Regions from separate parts of the Streptomyces sp. NPDC050842 genome, predicted to be linked through region 4. Evidence: riboswitches for the same ligand, from Rfam matches in the RefSeq annotation. Region 4 holds a riboswitch; each other region holds the start of a gene.
What was found. A riboswitch is a leader RNA that binds a small molecule or an ion and turns the genes downstream of it on or off. The one in region 4 is predicted to bind cobalamin.

Region 1 (4,199 bases), on a different contig from region 4:
GAAGTCCACGTCCGACAGCACCGCCGGCCCGTCCTCGTAGGCGAAACCCGCCTTCACCAGCTCCACGACGGGCGTCGCGGAGGTCGTCGGAGACGTCACGGCAGGAACCTTTCGAGTACGAGGGTGAGGGCGACGAGCCCGCAGAGGAGCCCGCCGGCCGTCGCCAGGAACCGGCGGGAGACCGCGGCCGCGGGGACCAGGACCCGCAGGGTCCCGTCGTAGCCGCGCCCGGCGAGCCCGGACTGCAGGCGCTGGGCCCGGTCGAAGGCGCGCACGAACGACGTGGCGCCGAGGCCGGCGAGCGAGCGCCAGGTCGCCGCCCGGGTGGTGTGCCCGAGGCGGGCGGCCTGCGCCTGACGGATCTTGGACAGGGAGTCGAGGAGCAGGAAGATGATCCGGTACATCACGAGCGCCACGTCCACCACGGGAGCGGGCACCCCCGCACGGACGAGCCGGGGGAGCACGTCGGAGACGGGCGTCGTGAACGCGAAGAGCAGCACCCCCAGCGAGGCGGCGGCGGTCCGCAGCAGCAGCTCGCCCGCGTGGACGGGCCCGCCGGGCGCGAGGGCCACGAACCCCCGCGCCCCGCCCACCTCGAAGAGCAGCGGCACCGCGCCCGTGACGCAGAACCCGAGCGGCACGCGGAACGCCCGCCACAGCTGACGGCCCGCCACCCCGGCCGGGCCGAGCAGGACCACGAGCGTGGCCGCCGCGACGAGCACCGCACCCGGCCACGGCGGCAGACACACCGCGCACAGGGTGAGACCGAAGCCGAGCAGGGCCTTCTCGACGGGATGGCGGCGGCGCCAGCGACTGCTGTGCGCCGCCGCGTCGATCGGCAACATGGGCGGCTACGCGTCCTTGTCCCCGGCGTCGACGCGCGAGTCCGCACGCGCGACACCCTCCGCGCTCTCCATACCATCCCCGGCCTGCGCCAGCGCGCGGGCCTCACCCTGCCGACGTCCGCGCCGCACACCGAAGTAGTAGGCGAGGACACCGGCGCCCAGCGCCGCCTGGAGGGCGAACAGCGCCGACTCGATCTCCCCCGACGGAGGCTCGTACAGGGGGCTGAACCACGGTTCGTAGTCCGGCTGGAGCTCCGTGATCGCGGTCTCCGCCTCCGCGTCCGCCCCGGCGAACGGCTCCTCCTTGTGGTCGCCGAGCCCCAGCGCGAGCGGCAGCACCGCGAGCGCGGCGACGACGAGCAGCAGCAGGGCGTTGATCTTCGTGTTCCGGCTGACGGTGAAGCTCATCGCGCGGCCGCCTCCTCGTGTCGCTTCGTGGCGGACCGGGTCAGGACGCCCAGCCGGGTCAGCTCGCCCTTGCTGGACTGCATGAGCAGCCGCATCACGAGCACGGTGAGCAGGCCCTCGCTCACCGCCAGCGGGATCTGCGTCACGGCGAAGATGGAACCGAACTTGGCCAGGGCGCCCATGATGCCGCTCCCCTGGTCGGGGAAGGCCAGCGCGAGCTGGACGCTCGTGACGCAGTACGTGGACAGGTCGGCGACGAACGCGCCGAAGAAGACGGCGACCATCAGCGGCGCACCGAACCGGCGCACCAGCAGATAGGTCCCGTACCCCGCCCAGGGCCCGACGATCGCCATCGAGAAGGCGTTCGCGCCGAGCGTGGTGAGCCCGCCGTGGGCGAGCAGCAGCGCCTGGAAGAGCAGGGTGATCGTCCCGAGGACCGCCATGATCGGCGGTCGGAAGAGGATCGCGCCCAGACCCGTACCCGTCGGATGCGAGCAACTGCCCGTCACGGACGGGAGCTTGAGCGCGGACAGGACGAACGTGAAGGCGCCGGAGGCGCCGAGCAGCAGGGTGGACTCGGGGTTGGAGCGCACCTCGCGGGTGAGCGCGCGAACCCCGTGGACGACAAACGGAGCGGCCGCGACGCCCCAGGCGGCGGCGTGTACGGGGGGCAGATACCCCTCGGCTATATGCATGGTTGGGAGACCCTCTCCAGCACCTCGTGGATGGACAACGCACCTTGGCCGGTCTCCTGGCTGACGGTCATACGTCCCGACTCCGCCTTCCCACACCGCGGTGGTCTCCCACAACGGTCCAGTGGCTTGCCCACGGGGGTCTCCCACGGGTGTGGAGCCGGAACTCCCGATCACAGTGGCGAGGGCCGCACCGGTACTGCACCGGTTTCCCGTACACCAAGGCCCTGCGACACTAGTGCGTTGACCAGGTGCATTACAACGCGGAGGAGCACGGAGCGGTGAGTGATGTTCGACAGAGGGTCAGTTCCGGGTCGCCACTCGAACCGGAGATCGGCTTTTCCCGGGCCGTTCGAAAGGGTGCGTACGTAGCGGTCGCCGGGACCGCTCCCATCGGCGACGACGGGGCCGCCGTCGCGCCGGGCGACGTGTACGCCCAGACCGCCAGGTGTCTCGACATCGCCGAGGCGGCGCTGAAGGCGGCGGGTGCGTCCCTGGACGACGTCGTGCGCACCCGCGTCATGCTCACCGACGTGACCTCGTGGAAGGAGGCCGCGCGGGCCCACGGGGAGCGGTTCGCGGAGGTGCGGCCGGTGACGACCTTCGTCGAGGTCTCGCGGTTCATCGATCCCGCGTGGCTCGTCGAGGTGGAGCTCGACGCGGTCGTGGACTGACGACGGGGGGAGCGGGCCGACAGTCGGCCGGCCCGCCACTGCTCCGTACTACTTCGGCTCCGTCGCGATCTGGATCAGGTTGCCGCAGGTGTCGTCGAAGACGGCGGTGGTGACGGGGCCCATCTCCAGGGGCTCCTGGGTGAAGTGGACGCCGAGGCCGCGCAGACGGGCGTACTCCGCCCGCACGTCGTCGACCGCGAACTGGGCCAGCGGGATGCCGTCCTGGACCAGCGCGTCGCGGTACGGCTTGACCGCCGGATGGCCGGCGGGCTCCAGGAGGAGTTCGGTGCCGGCGGGCTCGTGGGGCGAGACGACCGTCAGCCACCGGTCCGTCTCGCCCAGCGGGACGTCGTGCTTCTTCACGAAGCCGAGGATCTCGGTGTAGAAACGCTCGGCCTTGGCCTGGTCGTCGACGAAGACGCTGGTCAGATGGATCTTCATGAGGTGCTCTTCTCCGGTCCTGGGGTGTCGGGCACGGGCCATCGCTCGGTGATGTGCCGCAGGGGGGCGGTGTTCAGGTCGTGGAACTTGTACCGGCCCTCCCGCCTGGTCTCGACGAGCCCGGCGGCCTCCAGCACGGCGAGGTGCTGGGAGACCCCCTGGCGCGAGATGCCGAGCTGATGCCTCATGCTCAGCCGCGAACAGATCTCGAACAGTGTCTGTCCGGATTTCTCCGTGAGCTCGTCGAGGATCGTGCGGCGGGTGGGGTCGGCCAAGGCTTTGAAAAGGTCGTCGGCCACCACTCCAGGATAGGCAACTCCTCGCTTGCCTATCAAGTCGACACCCTCACTCCCTGGCGCCGTCACTCACTGCTTGCGATAGGTGTACGCCTCCGAGGCCGCCGAGGCCACCGCGTCGAGATCCCCGCCCGCGCTCGCCGTCACCAGCGCCGCGACCGCGCCCTCGACGAACGGCGCGTCGATCAGCCGGGAGCCCTCCGGCAGCGCGTCGCCCTCGGCGAGCAGCGCCTTCACCGTCAGGACCGCACTGCCGAGGTCGACCAGGAGCGCCACCCCGGCGCCGCCGTCGACGGCCTCCGCCGCCGCGCGGATCAGCTCGGCGCTCGTCCCGAGACCGCCGTCGGGGAGCCCGCCCGCCGGCAGGATCGGCGCGGTCCCGCCCCCGCCCGCGAGGCCCTGGGCCAGCGCCGCCACCGCGGCCGCGACATCCGCGCTGTGCGAGACCAGCACGATGCCGACCGGCGCGGTCGCGCTCACCCGGCGCCCTCCGTACGGGCTGCGGCGGCGAGTTCGGCGAACAACAGCGCCGACGACGTCGCCCCCGGGTCCTGGTGCCCGATCGACCGCTCGCCGAGATAGCTGGCCCTGCCCTTGCGCGCCCGGAGCGGTACGGTCGCGAGGGCGCCCTCCTCGGCCGCCGCGCGCGCCGCACCGAAGGAGCTCCGCAGTCCCTCCACGGCCGGGACGAGCGCGTCCAGCATCGTCTTGTCGCCCACCTGGGCGCCACCCAACTGGCCCACAGCGGCCACCCCGGCACCGAACGCCTCCGCGAGCCGCTCCCGGGCGACACGCTCGTCCTCGCCCAGTGCCTTGCCCGTACGGCGCAGAAGTGTCCCGTAC
Region 2 (4,199 bases), on a different contig from region 4:
TTCGACACGATCGAGTCACCGGTCGCGAAGAAGGCGACCAGCCGGCCGATCATGTGCTGCTCACCGGGGGTGAGCTTCGCGAGGTCGGCGACGTCCGAGTGGAGGTCGACCTCCTCCACGGTCCACGTGTTCTTGATCGCGTCGCGGTAGCGCTCGTAGAAGTCCGGGTAGCGCATCGGACGGAGGGTCAGTTCGAAGCCCGGGTCGAGCAGGTTCTTGTTGTCGCTGGACATCACTGGCAGGCCTCGCAGGACTCGGGGTTTTCGAGAGAGCAGGCGAGGGCCTCTTCGGAGGTCGCCTGTACGGGGATGGGCGCGGCGGCCGTCGTCGACGCCTGGGCGGCGCGGGCGATCCGGGTCGCCGGGCGCGAGCGCAGGTAGTACGTCGTCTTCAGCCCCTGCTTCCAGGCGTACGCGTACATCGACGACAGCTTGCCGATCGTCGGCGTCTCCAGGAACAGGTTCAGGGACTGCGACTGGTCGAGGAACGGGGTGCGGGCGGCGGCCATGTCGATGAGGCCGCGCTGCGGGATCTCCCACGCCGTGCGGTACAGCTCGCGCACCTCGGCCGGGATCCAGGTGAAGCCCGCGACCGAGCCGCTGGCGTCGCGCAGCGCGTCCCGGGTCTGGGCGTCCCACACGCCGAGCCGCTTCAGCTCGTCGACGAGGTACGAGTTGACCTGGAGGAACTCGCCCGACAGCGTCTCGCGCTTGAAGAGGTTGGAGACCTGCGGCTCGATGCACTCGTACACGCCCGCGATCGAGGCGATGGTCGCCGTCGGCGCGATCGCCAGGAGCAGGCTGTTGCGCATGCCGACCGCGGCGATCCGCTCGCGCAGGGCCGCCCAGCGCTCGGGCCAGTTGAGCTCCACGTCGTAGTGGTCCGGGTGCAGGACACCGCGGGCGGTGCGGGTCTTGTCCCAGGCGGGGACCGGCCCGCTGCGCTCGGCGAGGTCGGCGGACGCCTCGTACGCGGCGAGCATGATCCGCTCCGCGATACGGGTCGACAGCGCGCGCGCCTCGGGGGAGTCGAACGGCAGCTTCAGCTGGAAGAAGACGTCCTGGAGGCCCATCGCGCCCAGGCCGACCGGCCGCCAGCGGGCGTTGGAACGCCCGGCCTGCTCGGTCGGGTAGAAGTTGATGTCGACCACCCGGTCGAGGAAGGTGACGGCCGTGCGGACGGTCGCGTCGAGCCGCTCCCAGTCGATGTCCCCGCCGACCACGAACGAACCCAGGTTCACCGAACCGAGGTTGCAGACGGCCGTCTCGCCGTCGTTCGTGACCTCGATGATCTCGGTGCACAGATTCGAGGAGTGGACGACAGTGCCGGGCTCGGCGGTCTGGTTGGCCGTCCGGTTCGAGGCGTCCTTGAAGGTCATCCAGCCGTTGCCGGTCTGGGCCAGGGTCCGCATCATCCGGCCGTACAGGTCACGGGCCGGCATGCTCTTGCGGGCCAGGCCCTTCGCCTCGGCGGCGCGGTAGGCGGCGTCGAACTCCTCGCCCCACAGGTCGACGAGCTCGGGCACGTCGGCCGGGGAGAAGAGCGACCACTCGGCGTCCGCGTTGACCCGGCGCATGAACTCGTCCGGGATCCAGTGCGCCAGGTTCAGGTTGTGCGTACGGCGCTGGTCCTCGCCCGTGTTGTCGCGGAGCTCCAGGAACTCCTCGATGTCCGCGTGCCAGGTCTCCAGGTAGACGGCGGCGGCGCCCTTGCGACGGCCGCCCTGGTTCACGGCGGCGACGGAGGCGTCGAGCGTCTTGAGGAACGGCACGATGCCGTTGGAGTGCCCGTTGGTGCCGCGGATGAGGGAACCGCGGGCGCGGATGCGGGAGTAGGACAGGCCGATGCCGCCCGCGTGCTTCGAGAGGCGCGCGACCTGGTGGTAGCGGTCGTAGATGGAGTCCAGCTCGTCCTGCGGGGAGTCGAGGAGATAGCAGGAGGACATCTGCGGGTGGCGGGTGCCGGAGTTGAAGAGCGTGGGGGAGGACGGGAGGTAGTCCAGGCGGCTCATCAGGCCGTACAGGGCGGCCACCTCGTCGAGCGCGCGGACCGTCTCGTCCTCGGCGAGGCCGCAGGCGACACGGAGCATGAAGTGCTGCGGGGTCTCGATCACCTTGCGGGTGATCGGGTGGCGCAGCAGGTAGCGCGAGAAGAGGGTGCGCAGACCGAAGTAGCCGAAGCGGTCGTCGGCGGCCTGGTCGACGGTCGCGTCGAGCCGGTCCGCGTGCAGCGCGACGAAGTCGGCGGTGCGGTCGGCGATCAGACCCTCGCGGTGGCCGACGGCCACGGAGGCGGAGAAGCAGACCGCGCCCTGGCTCGCGGCCTCGTCGGCGATGGTGATCGTCAGGAGCCGGGCGGCGAGCCGGGAGTAGGCCGGGTCCTCGGAGATCAGGCCGGCGGCCGCCTCGGTGGCCAGCTCGCGCAGTTCCGCCTCGTCCGACGTGGCGCTGCGGCCGCGGAGCGCGGCGGCGGCGACCTTGCCGGGGTCGGTGTCGGGCAGGTCGGCGGTGAGATCGGTCAGGGTCCGCAGCAGCACGGTGCCGGGTCCGTCGCTCTCGATCGCCGTGGCCGGATCGGCGGGCGCGATGGTCACGTGGGGCTCTCCCTCGCTCGGCTCGGGGCCGCGGGCGGGGGAAGGCGGGCAGGCGGGCATCCGTACGCCGGATGCGCCGCGTCCACCGGCCCACTCCGCGAGGCCCGGACGTCAGTGACACCCGGAACGGTCGGACCGGGCGCGCTGTCGGCAGGTCCTCGGACTCGCCTCGTACGCGCGTATGGGTACGAAGCACACCGTTGCGGGACAGTTCCGGATTCGCGCCGGATTTCCCTGCGTCGACAGCGAGCATGAGCATACATGTGGGGGGCGCCGCTTGCGGCACCCCCCACATGTTGTGTCGCCCTCGGTTGCTTTGGGTGTCAGAACTCCAGGGCGTAGGTCCGCAGCCGGTGGCCGGGAACCGGCTCCCAGTCCCGCTCCGGGGTGCGGACGAAGCCCATCCGCTCGTATATCCGGTGCGCGGAGACCATCTTCGCGTCCGTGGAGAGCACGAGCCGCGCGCACTCGGGCACGGCCCGCGCGCGGTCCGCGCAGTGGCGTACGAGGGCCTCTCCGACGCCCCTGCCGCGGGCCTCCGGCGCGACCACGAGCATCCGGAACTCGGCCTCGCCGGCGACGGCGATGTCCGCCCAGGTGGTGCCGCCCGAGGCGAAGGTCACCCCGCCGATGATCGCCTCGTCCGCGTCGACGGCGACGAGCACCTCGGCCTCGCGGGCCCGGCGGGCGGTGTCGCGCAGCACGGCCAGGTAGAAGTCGTCCTCGCCGTACAGCAGCAGCCCGTCGTTCAGATAGGTCAGCCCGGTGAGTTCCCCGAGTTCTTCGTACTCCTCGGGCCGTACCGCCCTGATCGTGAAGTCCATGGAGCCAGTCTGCCCCGGGGGCACGCGCGGGGGCCCGGGATTTCCTGGCGGAGATCCCGGGCCCCCTGCGTCGTACCGCGAGGTCAGTGCACTCCGGCGCCGACCTTCGCGTCCGGCGTCGGGTCCGTGTCCGGCTTCGCCGTGCGGGTCGGCGCGTCGGCCGTGTAGTCCGACGGGGACGTCTCGTCGACGCCCTCGGGGGCCTTCACGGCCTTGAGGACGAAGGTCAGGACGACCGTGACGACGAGGTTGAGGACGAAGGCGGTGAGACCGATGTAGCCGATCTCGCCGATGCCCGGGATCTCGGCGGAGGAACCGCCGAAGTGCTTCTGCGTCGGGCTGGCGACGCCGTACGCGGCGACCGTGCCGTAGACCATGCCGACGGCCCAGCCGGCGAGCAGCGCCCAGCGGTGGAACCAGCGGGTGAAGAGGCCGCCGACCAGCGCCGGGAAGGTCTGGAGGATCCAGATGCCGCCGAGGAGCTGGAAGTTGATCGCGACCGTCTTGTCCATGGTGAGGACGAAGGCGAGCGCGCCGACCTTCACCAGGAGCGAGACCAGCTTGGAGACCTTGGTCTCCTGCGCCGGGGTCGCGTCCGGTTTGATGAAGTCCTTGTAGATGTTGCGGGTGAAGAGGTTGGCCGCGGCGATCGACATGATCGCGGCCGGGACGAGCGCGCCGATGCCGATCGCGGCGAAGGCGACGCCCGCGAACCAGTCCGGGAACATGGTCTCGAAGAGCTGCGGGATGGCGAGCTGGCCGTTCTTGACCTGGATCCCGGC
Region 3 (4,199 bases), on a different contig from region 4:
GGCGCGTTCCTGTCCGTGGAGGTCGCCAAGACGATCTCCGGCGGGATCATCAACGAAGAGGGCATTCGTACAGAAGTGATCTTCGCGGCGCTCGTGGGCGCCATCCTGTGGAACCTGCTGACCTGGCTCGTGGGCCTGCCGTCCAGCTCCTCCCACGCCCTCTTCGGCGGCCTCATCGGCGCCGCGGTCATGTCGGCCGGCTGGTCGGCCGTGAACGGCCCGACCATCGTCACCAAGGTCCTCATCCCCGCCATCGCCGCGCCGCTCGTCGCCGGCCTCGCCGCGATGCTGGCCACCCGGCTGACGTACAAGATCGGCGCCAACACCGACACGAAGCACACCGCCAAGGGCTACCGGGTCGGCCAGATCGCCTCCGCGGGTCTCGTCTCCCTCGCCCACGGCACCAACGACGCCCAGAAGACGATGGGCATCATCACCCTCGCCCTGGTCACCCAGGGCGTCGTCGCCCCCGGCTCCAACCCGCCCCTCTGGGTCATCGTCGCCGCCGGCGTCGCGATCGCGCTCGGCACCTACCTCGGCGGCTGGCGCATCATCCGCACCATGGGCAAGGGCCTCACCGACCTCCAGCCGCAGCAGGGCTTCGCCGCCCAGACCAGCGCCGCCACGGTCATCCTGGCCTCCTCGCACCTCGGCTTCTCCCTCTCCACCACCCAGTCCTGCTCGGGTGCCGTGATGGGCGCGGGCCTCGGCCGCAAGGGCGGTGTCGTCCGCTGGTCGACCGCGACCCGGATGTTCGTCGCCTGGGGTCTGACCCTGCCCGCCGCGGGCCTGGTCGGCGCCGGCGCCGAGTTCCTCACCAAGCAGGGTCCCTGGGGCATCGCCGCCGTCGCGGTCCTGCTGGTCTCCGGCTCGGCCGTCATCTGGTCGCTGTCCCGCCGCAAGCCGGTCGACCACAACAACGTCACCGACGACGACCTCGACGGCGAGTCCGAGCCCGCGGGTGTGGTGACCACCGCGATCGCGGCCGTCACCCCGCCGCCGGCCGGTTCCGTCGCCGCCGTCGCGGACGAGGACCTGAAGACCACCATCCCCTCGCCGGTTCCCACGGACCCGGCCGCTCCCCCGGCCCCCGCCGCAGCGGTGTAAGGAACCAACGACATGAAGATCGACTGGGCAGCTCTCGGCTCCGTCTTCGGAGTCAGCCTCGTGGCGACCGTCGCCCTCGTGGGCCTCTTCACCCTCGGCATCATCGGCCTCTCCAAGCAGGAGCAGGCCGCCGCCCAGGGCGGCTCGGCCACGATGGCCCGGACCGGCGCCTACGCCTGCTTCGCCGCGTGCCTGGCGGCCGTGGCCTACGGCATCTACCTGATCGTCGCCTGACGGTCCTCGCCACTCCGCAGTACATCGGCCGGGCGGTCCGCACCTTCGGGTGCGGGCCGCCCGGCCGCCGTGTTCGTGGTGCTTGCCGGGGCCCGTGTCTGTGGTGCTTCGCACAGTGACCTGTCGCAGGTCAAGGGTGGGTTGACGGGTGTTCGCGGGCCGTGGTGGACTGCCGAGGCCATTACGGCGGCAGCAGAGGAAGTCCGGTGCGAATCCGGCGCGGTCCCGCCACTGTGACCGGATCCGAAGGGTCCGGGAGTCAGGAACTCTCGCCGCCGGTCACGTCGATCCAGGGCGCGGACCCTGAGTGAGGACCTGCGCCATGCCCGGCCGCATCAGAGCCAGCCGCCTCTCCCGGGACGGATTCGCGTACGGCGCGGCCCTCGGGCTCGCCGTCGACCGGCTCGTCGGCGATCCCCGCCGCGGACATCCCGTCGCCGTCTTCGGCCGCGCGGCCGCCGCCGTCGAGCAGCGCCTGCACCACGACCACCGCGGCTGGGGCGCCCTGCACACCGCCGTCTGCGCCGGCTCCACCGCCGCCCTCGGCGCACTCGCCGCCCGGGCCGTACGGGACCGGCCGGCCGCCGCCGTGGCGCTGACCGCCGCCTCCGTCTGGGCCGTCGTCGGCGGCACGACCCTGGGGCGGGAGGCCCGCGCGATCGGCGGGGCGCTCGCCGTCGGGGACCTGGAGGTCGCCCGGGAGCGGCTGCCGCACCTGTGCGGGCGCGACCCGCAGTCCCTGGACGGCCCCGCGATGGCCCGCGCGGTCGTCGAGTCCGTCGCCGAGAACACCTCCGACGCCGTGGTCGGCGCCCTCTTCTGGGGTGCCGTCGCGGGCGTGCCGGGCCTCGTCGCCTTCCGGGCGGTCAACACCCTCGACGCGATGGTCGGCCACAAGTCCCCGCGCCACCGCCGCTTCGGCTGGGCCTCGGCCCGGCTCGACGACGTGGCCGGCTGGCCCGGGGCCCGGCTGACGGCCGTCGCCGCGACGCTCGCCGGAGGCAATCCGCGCGGGGCCGTACGGGCCTGGCGGGCGGACGCCGACAAGCACCCGAGCCCCAACGCGGGCCCCGTCGAGGCCTCCTTCGCGGGCGCCCTCGGCGTACGGCTCGGGGGGACCCTCTCGTACGGCGGGCGGGTCGAGCACCGGCCCGTGCTCAACGGGGAAGGGCGGCCCGTCGAGGTCGCCGACATCGACCGGGCGGTCCGGCTCTCCCGCCGGGTGACCGTACTGACCCTGGCCGCCTGTGTCGGCGGCCGCATGATCATCGGTGCCGTGAAGCGCGCGAAGCGGAGGAACGCATGAGGGGTGGGGGCCTGCTGGTCGCCGGGACCACGTCCGACGCCGGCAAGAGCGTCGTGACGGCCGGCATCTGCCGCTGGCTGGTCCGCAAGGGCCTGAAGGTGGCGCCGTTCAAGGGGCAGAACATGTCCCTCAACTCCTTCGTGACCCGCGAGGGCGCCGAGATCGGGCGGGCCCAGGCCATGCAGGCGCAGGCCGCCCGGGTCGAGCCGACCGCGCTCATGAACCCGGTCCTGCTCAAGCCGGGCAGCGACCGCTCCAGCCAGGTCGTCCTGATGGGCAAGCCGGTGGGCGAGATGAGCGCACGCGGGTTCTTCGGGGGGTCCGGGGGGTCGTCCCCCGGGAAGGCACTGCGCGGGGGGCGGCAGAAGGAGCTCTTCGAGCCGGTCATGGCGTGCCTGGAGGAACTCCGGGGCATGTACGACGCCGTGATCTGCGAGGGGGCGGGCAGTCCGGCCGAGATCAACCTGCGGCGCACGGACATCGTGAACATGGGCATCGCGCGGGCCGCGCGGCTACCCGTCGTCGTGGTCGGCGACATCGACCGGGGCGGGGTCTTCGCCCAGTTCTTCGGGACGACGGCGCTGCTGAGCCCCGAGGACCAGTCGCTCGTCGCCGGATACCTCGTGAACAAGTTCCGGGGTGACGTGACCCTGCTCGAACCCGGGCTCGACATGCTGTACGGGCTGACCGGGCGCCGGACCTTCGGTGTCCTGCCGTACGCGCACGGGCTCGGCATCGACGAGGAGGACGGGCTCCGGGTCTCGCTGCGCGGCACCGTGCGCGAGTCCGTCGTCGCGCCGCCGGTCGGCGCGGACGTGCTGCGGGTCGCCGTGTGCGCCGTCCCGCTCATGTCGAACTTCACCGACGTCGACGCGCTGGCCGCCGAGCCGGGTGTCGTCGTCCGGTTCGTGGACCGGCCGGAGGAACTCGTCGACGCCGACCTCGTCGTCGTGCCGGGGACCCGGGGGACGGTCAAGGCGCTCGCCTGGCTGCGGGAGCGGGGGCTGGCCGGCGAGCTGGCCCGGCGCGCGGCCGAAGGGCGGCCGGTGCTCGGGATCTGCGGCGGGTTCCAGGTGCTCGGCGAGCACATCGAGGACGAGGTCGAGTCGAAGGCCGGGGCCGTCGACGGGCTCGGGCTGCTGCCCGTACGGGTGCGGTTCGCGCGCGAGAAGACCCTGGCGCGGCCGGTCGGCGAGGCGCTCGGGGAACGGGTCGAGGGGTACGAGATCCATCACGGCGTCGCGGAGGTGGGCGGCGGCGAGGCGTTCCTCGACGGATGCCGGGTCGGCTCCGTGTGGGGCACGCACTGGCACGGCTCGCTGGAGAGCGACGGGTTCCGCCGGGCGTTCCTGCGGGAGGTCGCGGCGGCGGCGGGGCGTCGGTTCGTGCCCGCCCCGGACACGTCGTTCGGCACGCTGCGGGAAGAGCAGCTGGACCGGCTCGGCGACCTGATCGAGGAGCACGCGGACACGGACGCGCTGCTGCGGCTGATCGAGGAGGGGGCCCCGGCGGGGCTGCCGTTCGTGCCGCCGGGTGCGCCGTGAGTGCCGGT
Region 4 (4,199 bases):
AGGACCACGCGGTCCGGCGAGCCGCCGAGGGTGTGGCTGAGCAGCAGCACGAGCACGAAGGAGCAGACGGCCCCGAGGAACGCGCCGCCGGTGACGGAGACGACTCCCCCGCCGACGCCGAGGACGACGACCAGGACGGCGCCGGTCGAGGCCCCCGAGGAGACGCCGAGGACGAAGGGATCGGCGAGCGGATTGCGCAGGAGCGACTGCATGACCGCCCCGCACACGGCGAGTCCGGCGCCGCACACGGCCGCGAGGAGGGTACGGGGCAGGCGCAGGTTCCAGACGATCCCGTCCCGGATCGGGGACAGGTCCGAGGCGCCCCCGGTCAGGTGGGCGACGACGACGGACCACACCTCGCCGACGCGGATGTCCGCCGGCCCGATGGTGATCGCCGCGGCGGCCGACGCGCAGAGGACGGCGAGCCCGGCCACGGCCCACGCCAGTGTCCGGCCGCCGGACAGCGCTCCGCTCCCGCGCGGCACCTCGACCGACTCGACCGGGCGCGTGAGGGTCACTTGGCGAGCCCGTACGAGCGGAGCGCGGCCGCCACCTTCTCGACGCCCTCGACGGTACGGATCGTGGGGTTCATCGCCTGTCCGCTGAGCAGCACGTACCGCTTCTTCTTCACCGCCGTCATGTTCCTGGTGACCGGGTCGGACTCCAGGAACGCGATCTTCTTCGCGGCGCTCTCGGCCGACTGGGAACGGCGGGTCAGATCGCCGATCACGAGCACGTCCGGGTCGCGGTCCGCGACGGTCTCCCAGTTGATCTGGGGCCACTCCTCGCGGGTGTCGTCGAAGACGTTCTTCGCGCCGAGCGCGCGGGTCACGATGCCGGGGGCGCCGCAACAGCCCGCCATGTAGGGGGACTCGGAGTTGGCGAACCAATAGAGGACCGTGGCGTCCGTGAAGTCGCCGGACGACGTCGCCTTCGCCACCCGGCCTTCGAGTTCGGCGACGAGCTTCTCGCCTCGCTCCGGCACCCCGAACACCCGGGCCAGGTCGCGGATCTCGCCGTGGACGGTCTCCATCGTGAGCGGCCGGGTGCGGACACCGTCGCCGTCGCCGCTGTTGTCCTTGTCGGCGCAGTCGGTCGGCGAGAGGTACGTGGGGACGCCCAGTTTCGCGAACTGCTCGCGGGGCGCGACGCCGCCCTTGCCGAGGGTGTACGCGAACGAGGCCGCGGCGAAGTCGGGTTCGGTGTCGAGGACCTTCTCGAAGGAGGGGTAGCGGTCGGCGAGGCGCGGCACCTTCGCGTTCTGCGCCTCGAGCCCCTTGAGGACGGGGTCGGTCCAGGTCCCGGTGCCGACCATCCGGTCGGCCAGGCCGAGGGAGAGCAGGATCTCGGCGGCACCCTGGTCGAGGGCGACGGCCCGCCGGGGCGGGCGGTCGATCCGTACGCGCTCACCGCAGTTGTCGAGGGTCACGGGGTAGCCGGATCCCGAGCCTTCGGCGGGACTCTTCGCCGACGGCGTCGTGGCGGGTCCGCCGCCACAGCCCGTCGCGGTCACGAGCAGGGTCAGGGCGCCGGCGAGAAGCAGCGCGGCGGAACGGACGGGGTGTGCGAGCGGCACGGAGCATTCCTCTGCGTCCACGGCTCATACGCGGAGCCTGTCGTACGGTGCTCCCCGGTCGACGGCGTGACGCCGGGGCCGCCAGCAGGTCTTCGGACTCGGGGTCATCCGGACGGGGCGCCTTCCCGGGCCTGTTCCGCCGCCCAGTGGCCGATGCTCCGCCCGTCGCCCTCACCGCTGCGCGTCAGCTCCGGTTTCCCACCGGATTCCCTGACCCGTACGCTCGCCCGTTCGGGTGAGCGCAAAGGTGCGACTGGCCTCGGCACAGTACCACCGGGGACCCGTCGCGCCTCCGGGCGCGGACCGTCACGACACCCCCCAGGTCAGAGGCGCAGTTCCTTCGCCTCGAAGCGGCCGTCGCCGAGGACGAGGACGAAGGTGACCTGCTGGCCCTCGGAGACCGTCCGCACCTCTCCCTCGATGTCCGCGGCGCTGAAGTAGACCTGTTCCTCGGAATCCACCGGGACGACGAAGCCGTACCCGCCGAGACGGTTGAAGGACTGGACGAACCCTTTGCTTCTGCCTTCCACGGCGGCCTCCCTGTCGTCACCGGCGATGTGCCTCTCAGGGGAGATCTACCCCGTCGGCGCGCACTTCGCCCGTCACGGGACACCGCCGTGGGCGGTGACGACGATCACGGAGACGCCGGTGAGGACGGCGCCGAGCCCGTTGAGCGCGGCCCTGCCCCACTGACGGGTCGCCCGCCAGTGCAGGACCATGCCGGCAATGCAGGACCATGCCGGTCTGCGCGAGGGTGAAGCCGACGAAGACCCCGATCGCGAAGAGCGGGACGAGGGTGCTGGCGTCGCCGCCGGAGAAGACGAGCAGGCCTCCAGCCGCGGTCCACCGCCACGGCGTCGTCTGGCTCGCGGTGACCTGGACGGCCCCGATGTGCGGGACACCCTCCACGATCTCGTAGAATCTTCAACAGAGGCCCGGTGTCGGAGATCCCCCGTGTCCGTCACCGGGCCTCGCCGACTTCACGGCACGTCCCGCGGCCCGCCGATCAGTCCCGGGTCCGGGTCCATACCGTGCCGCGGGCCTCGTACTCGAGCATCGCCTCCAGACCGTTCGCCGCGTCCGGGCCCAGCTCGCGGCGGACCAGCCAGAGGGCGAGCTCCAGACCGGACGTGACGCCGCCGGCGGTCACCAGGTCGCCGTCGTCGACCACCCGGGCCCTCTTCAGGAAGCCGCCCTGCCGCTCCAGATCGGGCCGGGCCTTGTGGTGGGTGGTGCAGGGACGGCCCCGGGTGAGCCCGGCCGCCGCGAGGAGCATCACGCCCGTGCACAGGGCGGTGACGGTGAGCCCCGGCCGGGCCGCCGCCGCGAGGGCACGGGGCAGGACGCCCTTGTCGATCTCGGCCCACACCCCGGGGCTGTCGCGGCGCGCGTAGCCGCCGCCGGGCACGACGAGCAGCTCGGCCCTGTGCGGGGCCCAGGGGTGCTCGACGCGGACCTTCGTCCCGTAGGCGGCGGTGACGGTGCCGGGACCGGAGGTGGTGACGTAACGGACCTCCACCGGGCGGTCGGTGAAGAACCCGGCGGCCGCGAGCACCTCGTAGGGCGCGGCGAAGTCGAGCTCCTCGACTCCGTCGAAGAGGACGAGCTGGACGCGTAACGGCTTCTCTGTGGCGGGTCCGGTGCGGGCGGGTCCCGTGGCGGCTTCGGCGGGTCCCGCGGCGACGCCCGCGAGGGCGGAGGCGGCACCGAGGGTGGAGGTGGCGCGGAGCAGGTCGCGGCGGTTCATGGCTCTCCCCGGGTCGTGGACGGACGAAGGGGACAGCCGTGGGAAAAGGCCGATCCGGACCGTTCGTTCCCGGCGGTCGTCACCGGCCGTCCGTCCCGCTGAGTCAGTCGGACGGCCCCGCCGCCCGGTTCCCGCGCGCGGCCGGTCGGCGCCTCAGCGGCCGCCGGGGTACGCGGTCCGCGCCGTGATCCGGGCGATGCGGCGCGCCGACTCCTCCGGGGAGGCCACGGGCCGGACGATGTGGCTGACCGTGAGCCGCACGATCGTCTCGACCGCGAGACGCCGCGACTCCTCGTCCACATCGGGCCAGGTCTCGATCGCGTACGCGTCGACCATCGCCGTCGAGGCGAGGAGAGCGCCCTCGCCGCCCCGCTCGGCCACCAGGACCCCCTTGATCAGCGGGTTGTCCGCGGCCTGCTGAAGGGTGTAGCCGACCCCGGCGGCGGCCGCGGCCTCCAATTCGCCCCGGTGGCCGTCCAGTTCGCGCTGGATGCCGCGCAGGAAGCCGTCCAGCTCGCGCTGGACCAGGGCGTTGCCGATGGCGTCCTTCGAGCCGAACTCGTTGTAGAGCGTCTGGCGGCTGATCCCGGCGGCCCGCGCGATGGCGGTCATGCGCAGCCCGCCCCAGCCCTCCGCGGCGACGACGCGGTAGGCGGCGTCGAGCACTTGCTCGCGCAGGAGAAACCGGACGCTCTCGCGGAAACGTGTCATCGTGGCCCCACTTTATCCACGGTGACAGGCCCGCCCGTCCCCGTACGGACGAGCGGACAGGCCCTCCCGTCACCCGCTCCAGGTGAGCCGCCCGCCCAGGTACGTCGCCGTGACCGCGGCCTCCTCCGGGAGGCGTTCCGGCGGGACGGTGTACGGGTCTCGGGC

Region 1: another riboswitch for cobalamin. It lies ahead of ACIBG6_RS02995 (energy-coupling factor ABC transporter permease); the one in region 4 lies ahead of ACIBG6_RS31290 (ABC transporter substrate-binding protein).
Region 2: another riboswitch for cobalamin. It lies ahead of ACIBG6_RS15490 (ribonucleoside-diphosphate reductase subunit alpha); the one in region 4 lies ahead of ACIBG6_RS31290 (ABC transporter substrate-binding protein).
Region 3: another riboswitch for cobalamin. It lies ahead of ACIBG6_RS23980 (cobalamin biosynthesis protein); the one in region 4 lies ahead of ACIBG6_RS31290 (ABC transporter substrate-binding protein).

Annotation. Positions count from the first base shown of each region.
Region 1 is NZ_JBITGA010000001.1:673,337-677,535, forward strand. Features, by position in the region: gene ACIBG6_RS02980 (ATP-binding cassette domain-containing protein) at 1-99, opposite strand, end outside; gene cbiQ (cobalt ECF transporter T component CbiQ) at 96-845, opposite strand; gene ACIBG6_RS02990 (energy-coupling factor ABC transporter substrate-binding protein) at 852-1,253, opposite strand; gene ACIBG6_RS02995 (energy-coupling factor ABC transporter permease) at 1,250-1,948, opposite strand; cobalamin riboswitch at 1,977-2,212, opposite strand; gene ACIBG6_RS03000 (Rid family hydrolase) at 2,227-2,619, shown strand; gene ACIBG6_RS03005 (VOC family protein) at 2,668-3,060, opposite strand; gene ACIBG6_RS03010 (ArsR/SmtB family transcription factor) at 3,057-3,359, opposite strand; gene ACIBG6_RS03015 (PTS-dependent dihydroxyacetone kinase phosphotransferase subunit DhaM) at 3,426-3,836, opposite strand; gene dhaL (dihydroxyacetone kinase subunit DhaL) at 3,833-4,199, opposite strand, start outside.
Region 2 is NZ_JBITGA010000004.1:528,043-532,241, reverse strand. Features, by position in the region: gene ACIBG6_RS15495 (ribonucleotide-diphosphate reductase subunit beta) at 1-233, opposite strand, end outside; gene ACIBG6_RS15490 (ribonucleoside-diphosphate reductase subunit alpha) at 233-2,593, opposite strand; cobalamin riboswitch at 2,725-2,859, opposite strand; gene ACIBG6_RS15485 (GNAT family N-acetyltransferase) at 2,917-3,417, opposite strand; gene mctP (monocarboxylate uptake permease MctP) at 3,501-4,199, opposite strand, start outside.
Region 3 is NZ_JBITGA010000007.1:58,143-62,341, forward strand. Features, by position in the region: gene ACIBG6_RS23970 (anion permease) at 1-1,107, shown strand, start outside; gene ACIBG6_RS23975 (hypothetical protein) at 1,120-1,341, shown strand; cobalamin riboswitch at 1,498-1,630, shown strand; gene ACIBG6_RS23980 (cobalamin biosynthesis protein) at 1,664-2,647, shown strand; gene ACIBG6_RS23985 (cobyric acid synthase) at 2,644-4,191, shown strand.
Region 4 is NZ_JBITGA010000010.1:351,337-355,535, forward strand. Features, by position in the region: gene ACIBG6_RS31285 (FecCD family ABC transporter permease) at 1-518, opposite strand, end outside; gene ACIBG6_RS31290 (ABC transporter substrate-binding protein) at 515-1,576, opposite strand; cobalamin riboswitch at 1,642-1,849, opposite strand; gene ACIBG6_RS31295 (cold-shock protein) at 1,900-2,106, opposite strand; partial or broken gene ACIBG6_RS31300 (amino acid permease) at 2,197-2,413, opposite strand; gene ACIBG6_RS31305 (DJ-1/PfpI family protein) at 2,583-3,323, opposite strand; gene ACIBG6_RS31310 (TetR/AcrR family transcriptional regulator) at 3,477-4,034, opposite strand; gene ACIBG6_RS31315 (amidohydrolase) at 4,104-4,199, opposite strand, start outside.